Ketobacter sp. MCCC 1A13808: one gene and its partner. The protein of the gene in region 2 interacts with the protein of the main gene of each other region in a pairwise test. Links are inferred from orthologs where the notes say so. Each region holds a gene or a part of one and is shown on either strand. Other genes may lie near its edges.

Region 1 (3,956 bases), 230 kb from region 2 along the record:
TAAAGAGAGCAATATCGGCTTTGTGGTGCCGGAGAACCGGCGCATCAGTCAGGATGTATTAATCCCTAATGACGACCCTTTAAAAGCCAAAAATGGGCAGTTTGTGGTTGTCGAGATCGCACAGCAGCCCAGTTATCGCTCCAAGGCGGTGGGTCGTATTATCGAGATTATCGGTGAACATATGGCACCGGGCATGGAAATCGACGTGGCGATCCGCAATCACGATATACCTCATACCTGGCCTGAAGAGGTAGTAGCCGCTGCGGAAAAGTTTGGCGATGGTGTCGATAAGAAGGACTACGAAAACCGTTTCGATTTGCGTAAAACGCCATTTGTGACCATTGATGGCGAAGATGCAAAAGACTTTGATGATGCGGTTTATTGTGAGAAAAAGCGCAGCGGTGGCTGGAAATTATATGTGGCTATTGCCGATGTCTCCCATTATGTCCACCCGGGTGATCCGCTGGATATTGAGGCGCATAAACGCGGTAATTCGGTGTATTTTCCCGAGCATGTTGTGCCGATGTTGCCAGTGAATTTGTCTAACGGCCTGTGTTCCCTAAATCCGCATGTTGACCGTCTTGCCATGGTCTGTGAGATGAGCGTCAGCGCGGCAGGCAACGTTAGTCGTTACTGTTTTTACGAAGGGGTGATCTGTTCCCACGCACGCCTAACTTATAATAAAGTCGGCACCATGCTGCAGGAAGCAGAGTCCAGGGAAGGCCAGGATCTGCGCACAGAATACAAAGAAGTTGTGCCGCACCTGGAAAATTTATACGCATTATTTCATGCCTTTCGTGGCCAGCGCACCGAGCGCGGCGCCATTGATTTTGAAACCACCGAAACCAAAATCGAGTTCGGTGAAGACCGTAAAATTGAACGTATTGTTCCTACCGAACGCAACGACGCCCATAAGATAATCGAAGAGTGTATGCTGGCGGCCAATGTCTGCGCGGCAAAGTTTTTGCAGAAATACAAGCTGCCAGCGTTGTATCGTGTGCACGAAGGCCCGAAGAACGAAAAGCTGGAAAACCTGCGCATTTTTCTGAAAGAACTGAATATTCCGTTTGTGGCCAGTGGCGATCCCAAGCCGGAACATTATCAGGATGTGTTGGCTAAGATTAAAGACCGTCCCGATTACGATCTGATTCAGACGGTGATGTTGCGGTCTATGAACCAAGCGGTGTATTCCCCGGAAAACAAAGGGCACTTTGGGCTGGCCTATAGCGCTTATGCTCATTTCACCTCGCCGATTCGTCGTTACCCTGATTTAATGGTGCACCGGGCGCTGCGTTATTACGCCCGCTCCGGTATTGATTGCCCGAACACCAAGCGTGTGCCGGGATCACCTGATATTCCCAGAGAGAAAATCCTACCGTACAGTCAGGCCGCGATGGTCGAGTTGGGCGAGCAGTGTTCCATGACCGAGCGGCGTGCCGATGAAGCCACTTGGGACGTGATTGGCTGGCTCAAATGTGAATACATGAGCGATAAAATCGGGGATGTGTTCAAAGGGATCATTTCCGGTGTTACCAACTTTGGTTTGTTCGTCGAGTTGAAGGACATTTATGTGGAAGGGCTGGTGCACGTCAGTTCGCTCACAGGTGATTACTATCATTACGACGAAGTGCGTCATCGATTGGTGGGCGAGCGCACCGGGTTGATGTTTGGTCTGGGTGAAGAAATCACGGTGAGTGTCGCCAAAGTTAATCTGGACGATCGTAAAATTGATTTTGAATTGCTGGCGGGCGGCAAAAAAGTTCGTTGGAGCAAAGATAAGGACGGCACCAGTCCGCCGGGTAAAAAATCCGGTTCACGGCGCAACAAGGATAAGCAGCAAGCCAAGACAGAAGGTAAGGCAAAGTCTCCGTCGAAGGGCAAGCCAAAAGCCAAAGGTCCCAAGAAACCCAAAGCCGGGTCGTCCCGTCATGCTATTGTGAAGGCCGCCGCCAAAAAGGCGAAGTCGCGAACCAAAACCAAAAAAGCCAAAGCGCAGGGCCGCCCCAAGAAAAGTTAACCGGCTGTGCTTTTGACCGGCAGCTTTGTATCAGTAGTTAGGCAGGTTCAGTAGGTAGTTACGTTTTATGTCCAAACCGGAATGGCTCTACGGAATTCACACCGTTAGCGCAGTATTAAAAAAGCACCCGGACAGGGTGCTGGAAATGAAGTTGCAGGAGGGGCGCGATGATGTGCGCCTGGAAGCATTGCTGAAACAGGTGCAGCGTGCGGGGGTAACCTGTCAGCGGGTCTCAAAGAAGGCCATGGATCATCAGTTTCAGGATGCCAATCATCAGGGTGTGGCGGCGCGCTGCCGCTTGTCCCAGTCCTGGGATGAAGATCAGCTTTATACCTATTTGGATAACAAGTCCGGTCCGGTATTGCTACTGGTTTTGGATTCCGTGACCGACCCCCATAATCTGGGTGCAGTGCTGCGCAGCGCCGATGCGGCCGGCGTTGATGCCGTGATAACCACCCGGGATAAGTCTGCCGGATTGTCGCCGGTGGTGCGCCGCGTGGCAGTAGGTGCGGCGGAAGTGGTGCCGTTTGTTCAGGTTACTAATCTGGCCCGATTGTTAAAAGAGTTACAGGAACGACGCATATGGGTGATCGGTACAGAGCTGGATGAGACTGCCAGTAGCCTTTATAGCGTTGATTTAAAAGACAATATTGCATTGGTGATGGGCGCTGAAGGCAGCGGTCTGCGACGTCTTACCCGTGAAAACTGCGATCAGTTGGTGTTTATCCCCATGCAGGGCGATGTCCAAAGCCTGAATGTGTCAGTGGCGGCCGGGGTCTGTTTGTTTGAGGCCTTGCGCCAGCGTCTTTAAAGCTGCTTGAGTTTACGGCAATCCTCCTATAGAATTCGCGATCCCTCGGGCTCTGTGCCTGGGGGGAACCTAGTTCGTTTAAGCAAAGTAAGCATTTACTCCTTGCCTTACCACGATCGTTCCTGAGAGGGAGCACGCGGGAGGCTTTAATCCGTAAGGAGATGTCATGAGACATTACGAAATCATTTTTATGGTTCACCCTGATCAGAGTGAACAAGTCCCCGGTATGGTTGAGCGTTATAAAGGCCAGATCCAGGAAGGCGGTGGCAGTGTTCATCGTCTGGAAGATTGGGGCCGCCGCCAACTGGCCTACCCGATTAACAAAATTCATAAAGCACACTATGTCATGTTGAATGTGGAATGCGCCCAGGACGTTCTTGATGAACTGACCAGTGCATTCAAATTCAACGACGCTGTACTGCGTAACATGGTGATCCGTCGTAACGAAGCTGTCACTGAGCAATCTATCCTGGTGAAATCCAACGAGAAAGATCGTGGTGAATCACGTGGCCGTGATTACGAGTCGCGTAACTCCGGTGACCGTGACAACAGCAGTCGTGACCGTAACGACAGCGACAGTAATGACGCTGACGATTCCGACGATGATGATTCAGATTCCGACGAATAATCGCCGCGAGCTGGATTGCTGATAGTAGCCGCTGATACGTGAACCCCCAAGTGGAAAGCAATCAACTGATTCTGAGTGGTACGGTAACGGAAGTTTTAGGATTACGTTACACACCCGGTGGTGTTCCCCATTATAGCTTTATGTTGGAACATCGATCCCGTCAGGAAGAGGCGGGCGTAGCACGGGAAGTGTTATGCAGAATAAAAGTCGAGGCACGGGGCCGGGAAATAACAGAACATTGCGAACCTCTGGCCGTGAGCGACCGTCTTCAAGTAACCGGGTTTTTATCCCGCCGGAACTATAAAGACAGCTCTGCAACCCAATTGGTATTACACGCACAGCACATTGAATTGCGTTAATTGAATAACAGGAGCCGACCATGGCACGTTTTTATCGCCGCAGAAAATTCTGCCGTTTTACCGCCGAAGGCGTCGTCGAGATTGATTATAAAGATCTGGACACTTTGAAAAATTACATCACCGAAACCGGCAAAATCGTAC
Region 2 (4,785 bases):
AGCAAGATTGACCCTGTATCGCACCGCAATGGTGGATAGGGTTTCACCTGATGTGATGCGGTGCCTGGTCGCCTGCAAATGTTGTTTGCGCATTGCGATATAAGTACCGGGAGGGGGGTGTTGATCGAAATAGGCGATAATACCGCGACTGATGGCACGAGAGAGCTTCACCTGGTGATCTTTGGAACGCAGGTTATTTTCTTCGGCCGGGTTTGATATAAAGCCGGTTTCCACCAGAATCGATGGAATGTCCGGCGACTTCAACACCGCAAATCCGGCTTGCTCCAGATGGGGTTTATGGAGCCGGGTAACGGAACCCATCTCACGCAATACCAGCGAACCCACTTTGATGCTGTGCTCCATACTGCCTTCCATTGCCAAATCATAAATAACCGAGGTGACCATGACATCCGCATTGTCGATATTGACACCACCGATCGCATCGGACTGGTTTTCTTTTTCGGCTAACACGCGAGCCAGGGTACTGGTTGCTCCGCTGCGTGACAAAGCAAAAACCGACGCCCCTTTGGCGTTACGGTTACTGAAGGCATCTGCATGTATCGACACAAACAGATCCGAGTTGTATTTTTTACGCGCCGTATCACGCCGGGCGGCCAGTGGCAAAAAGTAATCTCCGTTCCGGATCAGCACCGGCTTAATTCCCTTCTCAGCCTGCAACACGTTATATAGACGCCTGGCGATTTGTAGCACAACGTCCTTTTCACGGGTTCCTTTCGCACCGATCGCGCCGGGGTCCTCACCGCCGTGGCCAGCATCAATGGCCACCACAATATCGCGGCCACCGGAAATGCCACTGTAGGATTTAGTAACCGTTGGTTTGGGTTTGGCTGCCGCTTGAGGTTTACCTGCGGCCGAATTGCCCGCCACTCTGCCGGAAAGGCTTTCCAGGTCAATCACGAGACGATTGCCATATTGGTCGCCCGGCTTGAGCAAAAAGCTTTTCGGATTCAGCTTGCGGTCAAGATCCAGCACCACCCGCAACGTCCCGTTCCCCTGTGGCGCACTGCGTACATTCACCAATGGCCCGCCTTTTATTTCCACCAGATCCAGGGCATTGGTTTTCTGCGCACCGGCAATATCAATCACCACACGATTGGGGTTTTCCAGGGTAAATAACTGGTGCTTGACCGGACCGGACAGATCGAACACCACGCGGGTGTTGTCCGGCGCGTTCCAGACCCGTACGCTGCTGATTTTCTCGGCTGCCGCAGCCCAGGGTGCCGTGATGACAAACCAAAGCACAACCGCTGCTTGCAACAGATTCTTAGATACCCCGTTCAATTTGTTCTCTAACCTCATGAGCTTCAACTACTTTCCCATTTCACTTTTTAGGCTTTTTTTTCCGTTTGGTCAAATTTTCGTTAATTCGCCTAACAAACTTTGCCCCCTCGCGGTGCCAAAACCCAGCTCCGCACGACGTGCCTTTCCGACCATTATCAGGTTGATGTTCAGGTCCGCCGGGGGGATGCCCGCGCCACCCCTTTGCGGCCACTCCACCAGACAAATCGCGTCGCCGTCAAAGTATTCCCGGATACCGATGTACTCCAACTCTTCCGGATCTTCCAGGCGGTAAAGATCGAAATGAAACACCGTCAATTCGCCCAGTTGGTATGGTTCAACCAGAGTATAGGTGGGACTCTTAACCGCACCTGAATGGCCCAGAGCCTGGATAATGCCGCGGCTCAACGTCGTCTTGCCTGCCCCCAGATCCCCATGCAGATAGATCACACCGCCCTGGCGCAATACCTGCGCAAGGCGCTTACCCAGGGCAAGGGTGTCGGCTTCGTTGTTCAGATCCAGGATCATGGGAGGGGGCATCCTCAAACATCTCGTTTGCTATTCGACTAAATGGGATAGCCAGTTAGGCGAAAAGTTCGGCAGCCGGATATTGTGCTCGCTTTTGCCCCCTATCGTCCAGCCTGATTCACCAATCTGCGCAGATGTGGCATTAAATCGGTTGCCAATAACCCGCGCTGACCGGTTTGCTCGGTAGCCCGGTCTGCTGCCGCGCCGTGCACCCAAACTCCGCAAGCCGCTGCGTCACCCAACGCTAACCCCTGGGCTATCAAACCACCGATCACCCCACTCAACACATCCCCCATACCTCCGCTCGCCATGCCGGGATTACCGCTATTGCTGACAGAGACGTCGCCTTGCGGTGACGCTATCAGACTGCCCGCGCCTTTCAGCACCACGGCGGCGCTGTATTTCTGCTGCAGGCTTGATACCGCATCGAAACGGTTTTTCATCAAATCTTCAACCGAGCTGCCCAACAGGCGTGCCGCTTCCCCAGGATGCGGTGTTAACACCCAATTCACGCGCTGGCTCATCACGTCCGCTTGCTGGTGCCAGCTGGCCAATAGGTTTAGCCCATCCGCGTCCAGCACCAGAGGCTTATCGGTGGCCAAGGCCTGACGCAACAACTGCTGCCCCCAAGGCTGCTGGCCAATGCCGGGACCAATCACAATCACGTCGGCTTTTTCCAAATAAAGGGCAATATCCTCACCCTCGTCCACGCCGATCACCATACACTCAGGACGTCGCGCCAGTATCGGGGAAATATGCTGGGGGCGGGTCACCACGGAAATCAACCCAGCGCCAACCCTGCCCGCCGCTTCGGCGGCCATCGCCACTGCGCCCCCCATGCCTTTATCTCCCCCTATTACCAGCACATGACCGTTCTGGCCTTTATGAGCCAGCCGTGAGCGCGGCGGTAACCAGCGTTCAACATCGCGGCTACTGAGCAAGGTGGCGGAGGGTGCCACCTGTTGCAGCACCTCGTCGGGCACCTCCAACCCGGCGAACAGCAAGCTACCCACATAATCTGGCGCCTGCCCTGTTAACAGACCTTGCTTCATCGCAATAAAGGTAACGGTGGCTTGCGCTTTTGCAGTTGAGCCCAGGCAGGTTCCCGTATCGGCACACAGACCAGAGGGAATATCAACGGCCAGAATCGGGCAAGCGCTGTCATTCATAGCCACGATCGCCTGCGCGTAAAGTTCGCGCACAGATCCGGTCAGACCCGTGCCCAACAGCGCATCCACGACAACGTCCCCCCGGTAGGGCTTTTCCGGATCGAATGATTCAAAGGACGCACCGGCTTCCTTGGCATGGTTTAAGGCAATAAGCGCCTCCCCCTGTATTTTCTCGACATCGCCTACTTGGACACAATGGGCTTCGAAGCCTGCCTTTTCTGCCACCGCCGCAATAACATAGCCGTCGCCCCCGTTATTGCCGGTTCCGCAGAAAATGCACAACTCCCGCGCCTGCGGCCACAAATCCCGCAGCGCATCAAAGGCCGCCTGCCCCGCCCGGCTCATCAACTCAAAGCCCGCAATACCTTGCTCTTCAATTGCGATCCGATCCAATTCACGAACCCCGGCGGCATAATACAAATTCGCGGGCAATTCACTGGTATACTGTCTTGATTCGTTGGCCATCATGCACTCCATTTTTGGTGTAAGCTGAGCCTTCTTATACCACAGCTTAAATCACTTTCTTGTGACGCAGGTTTTTCGCGTTTGGACTATCAGCAACTCGTTAACAACATCAAACTCTGGGGCAGCGAACTCGGTTTTCAAAAAACCGCAATCGCCGATATACGGCTGGATCAGCACGAGCATTATTTGCAGAAATGGCTGGATCAGGGCTTTCACGGAGAGATGGAATATATGGCCCGCCACGGCACCAAACGCAGCCGCCCCCACGAACTGCAGCCAGACACGATCCGAGTTATCAGCGCACGTATGGACTATCTGGCAGCGGATACCGAACTGCTACAGATTCTGGAAGATCCTGATAAGGCGTATATTTCTCGCTATGCCTTGGGACGGGATTATCACAAGCTGATGCGCAAACGATTGACCCGGCTGGGTAAAAGGATTGAAGAGGAAATCGGCCCTTATGGTTACCGGGCGTTTGTGGACAGTGCACCCGTGCTGGAGAAAGCCCTGGCAGAAAAGGCCGGCTTAGGCTGGATTGGCAAGCATACGCTGCTGTTGGATCGCAGCGCCGGTTCGTGGTTTTTTCTTGGTGAAATCTATACCGATTTGCCACTGCCGGTGGATCAGCCTGTCACCCAACATTGCGGTAGCTGCTCGGCCTGTATTGATGTCTGTCCGACCCAGGCCATTGTGGCCCCCTATCAACTGGATGCGCGTAAATGCATCTCTTATCTGACCATAGAACTGCACGGCCCCATTCCGGAGGCGTACCGCAAGCCCATGGGAAACCGGGTATTCGGCTGTGATGACTGCCAGTTGGTATGCCCCTGGAACCGGTTTGCACAATTCACCGCTGAAGACGACTTTAACCCCCGCCACCGCTTGCAGAACAGTGACCTGGTGGAGCTGTTCTGCTGGGATGAACAAACCTATCTGGCGCGTACCGAAGGCTCACCAATCCGACGCATTGGATACGAACGATGGCTCAGAAACCTGGCCATCGGCTTGGGTAATGCCCCCACTTCTGAGGCGGTGCTGAAGGCGCTGCGCACCCGGACCAACTACCCATCCGCACTGGTGCAAGAGCATGTGCAATGGGCTCTGCAACAGCACAGAGCCCACTAATCCAAACGCGTTTGCAACTAACGATCAGGGCTGAATGAAGGTTTGCCGGTAATGTTTCAACTCAGCAATCGACTCGCGGATGTCATCCAGTGCCAGATGGGTGGCGGATTTTTTAAATCCATCCAACGCGTCCGGCTTCCAGCGCCGCGCCAGCTCTTTTAACGTACTGACATCCAGATTACGATAATGGAAGAAC

The links. The genes of interacting proteins can lie anywhere in the genome.
Region 1: the proteins of tsaE (region 2) and rlmB interact in binary tests that used the Escherichia coli proteins (3 or more experiments, as listed by UniProt). The link is inferred for Ketobacter sp. MCCC 1A13808 from one-to-one orthologs.

The regions. Positions count from the first base shown.
Region 1 is NZ_VRKW01000002.1:159,127-163,082, reverse strand. Bases 988-3,956 are described here. They hold rlmB (23S rRNA (guanosine(2251)-2'-O)-methyltransferase RlmB), read left to right. Parts: upstream 988-2,084; coding sequence 2,085-2,828; downstream 2,829-3,956. Other genes in these bases: rpsR (30S ribosomal protein S18), read left to right, coding at 3,836-3,956; priB (primosomal replication protein N), read left to right, coding at 3,495-3,815; rpsF (30S ribosomal protein S6), read left to right, coding at 2,995-3,456; rnr (ribonuclease R), read left to right, coding at 988-2,017. Also shown: more of rnr, read left to right, coding at 1-987. UniProt on the Escherichia coli protein: Specifically methylates the ribose of guanosine 2251 in 23S rRNA.
Region 2 is NZ_VRKW01000002.1:384,289-389,073, forward strand. The notes cover bases 100-2,911. They hold tsaE (tRNA (adenosine(37)-N6)-threonylcarbamoyltransferase complex ATPase subunit type 1 TsaE), read right to left. Parts: upstream 1,828-2,911; coding sequence 1,372-1,827; downstream 100-1,371. Other genes in these bases: FT643_RS05610 (N-acetylmuramoyl-L-alanine amidase), read right to left, coding at 100-1,320; FT643_RS05620 (NAD(P)H-hydrate dehydratase), read right to left, coding at 1,929-2,911. In the rest of the region: more of FT643_RS05610, read right to left, coding at 1-99; more of FT643_RS05620, read right to left, coding at 2,912-3,461; tRNA epoxyqueuosine(34) reductase QueG, read left to right, coding at 3,543-4,589; orn (oligoribonuclease), read right to left, coding at 4,614-4,785. UniProt on the Escherichia coli protein: Required for the formation of a threonylcarbamoyl group on adenosine at position 37 (t(6)A37) in tRNAs that read codons beginning with adenine.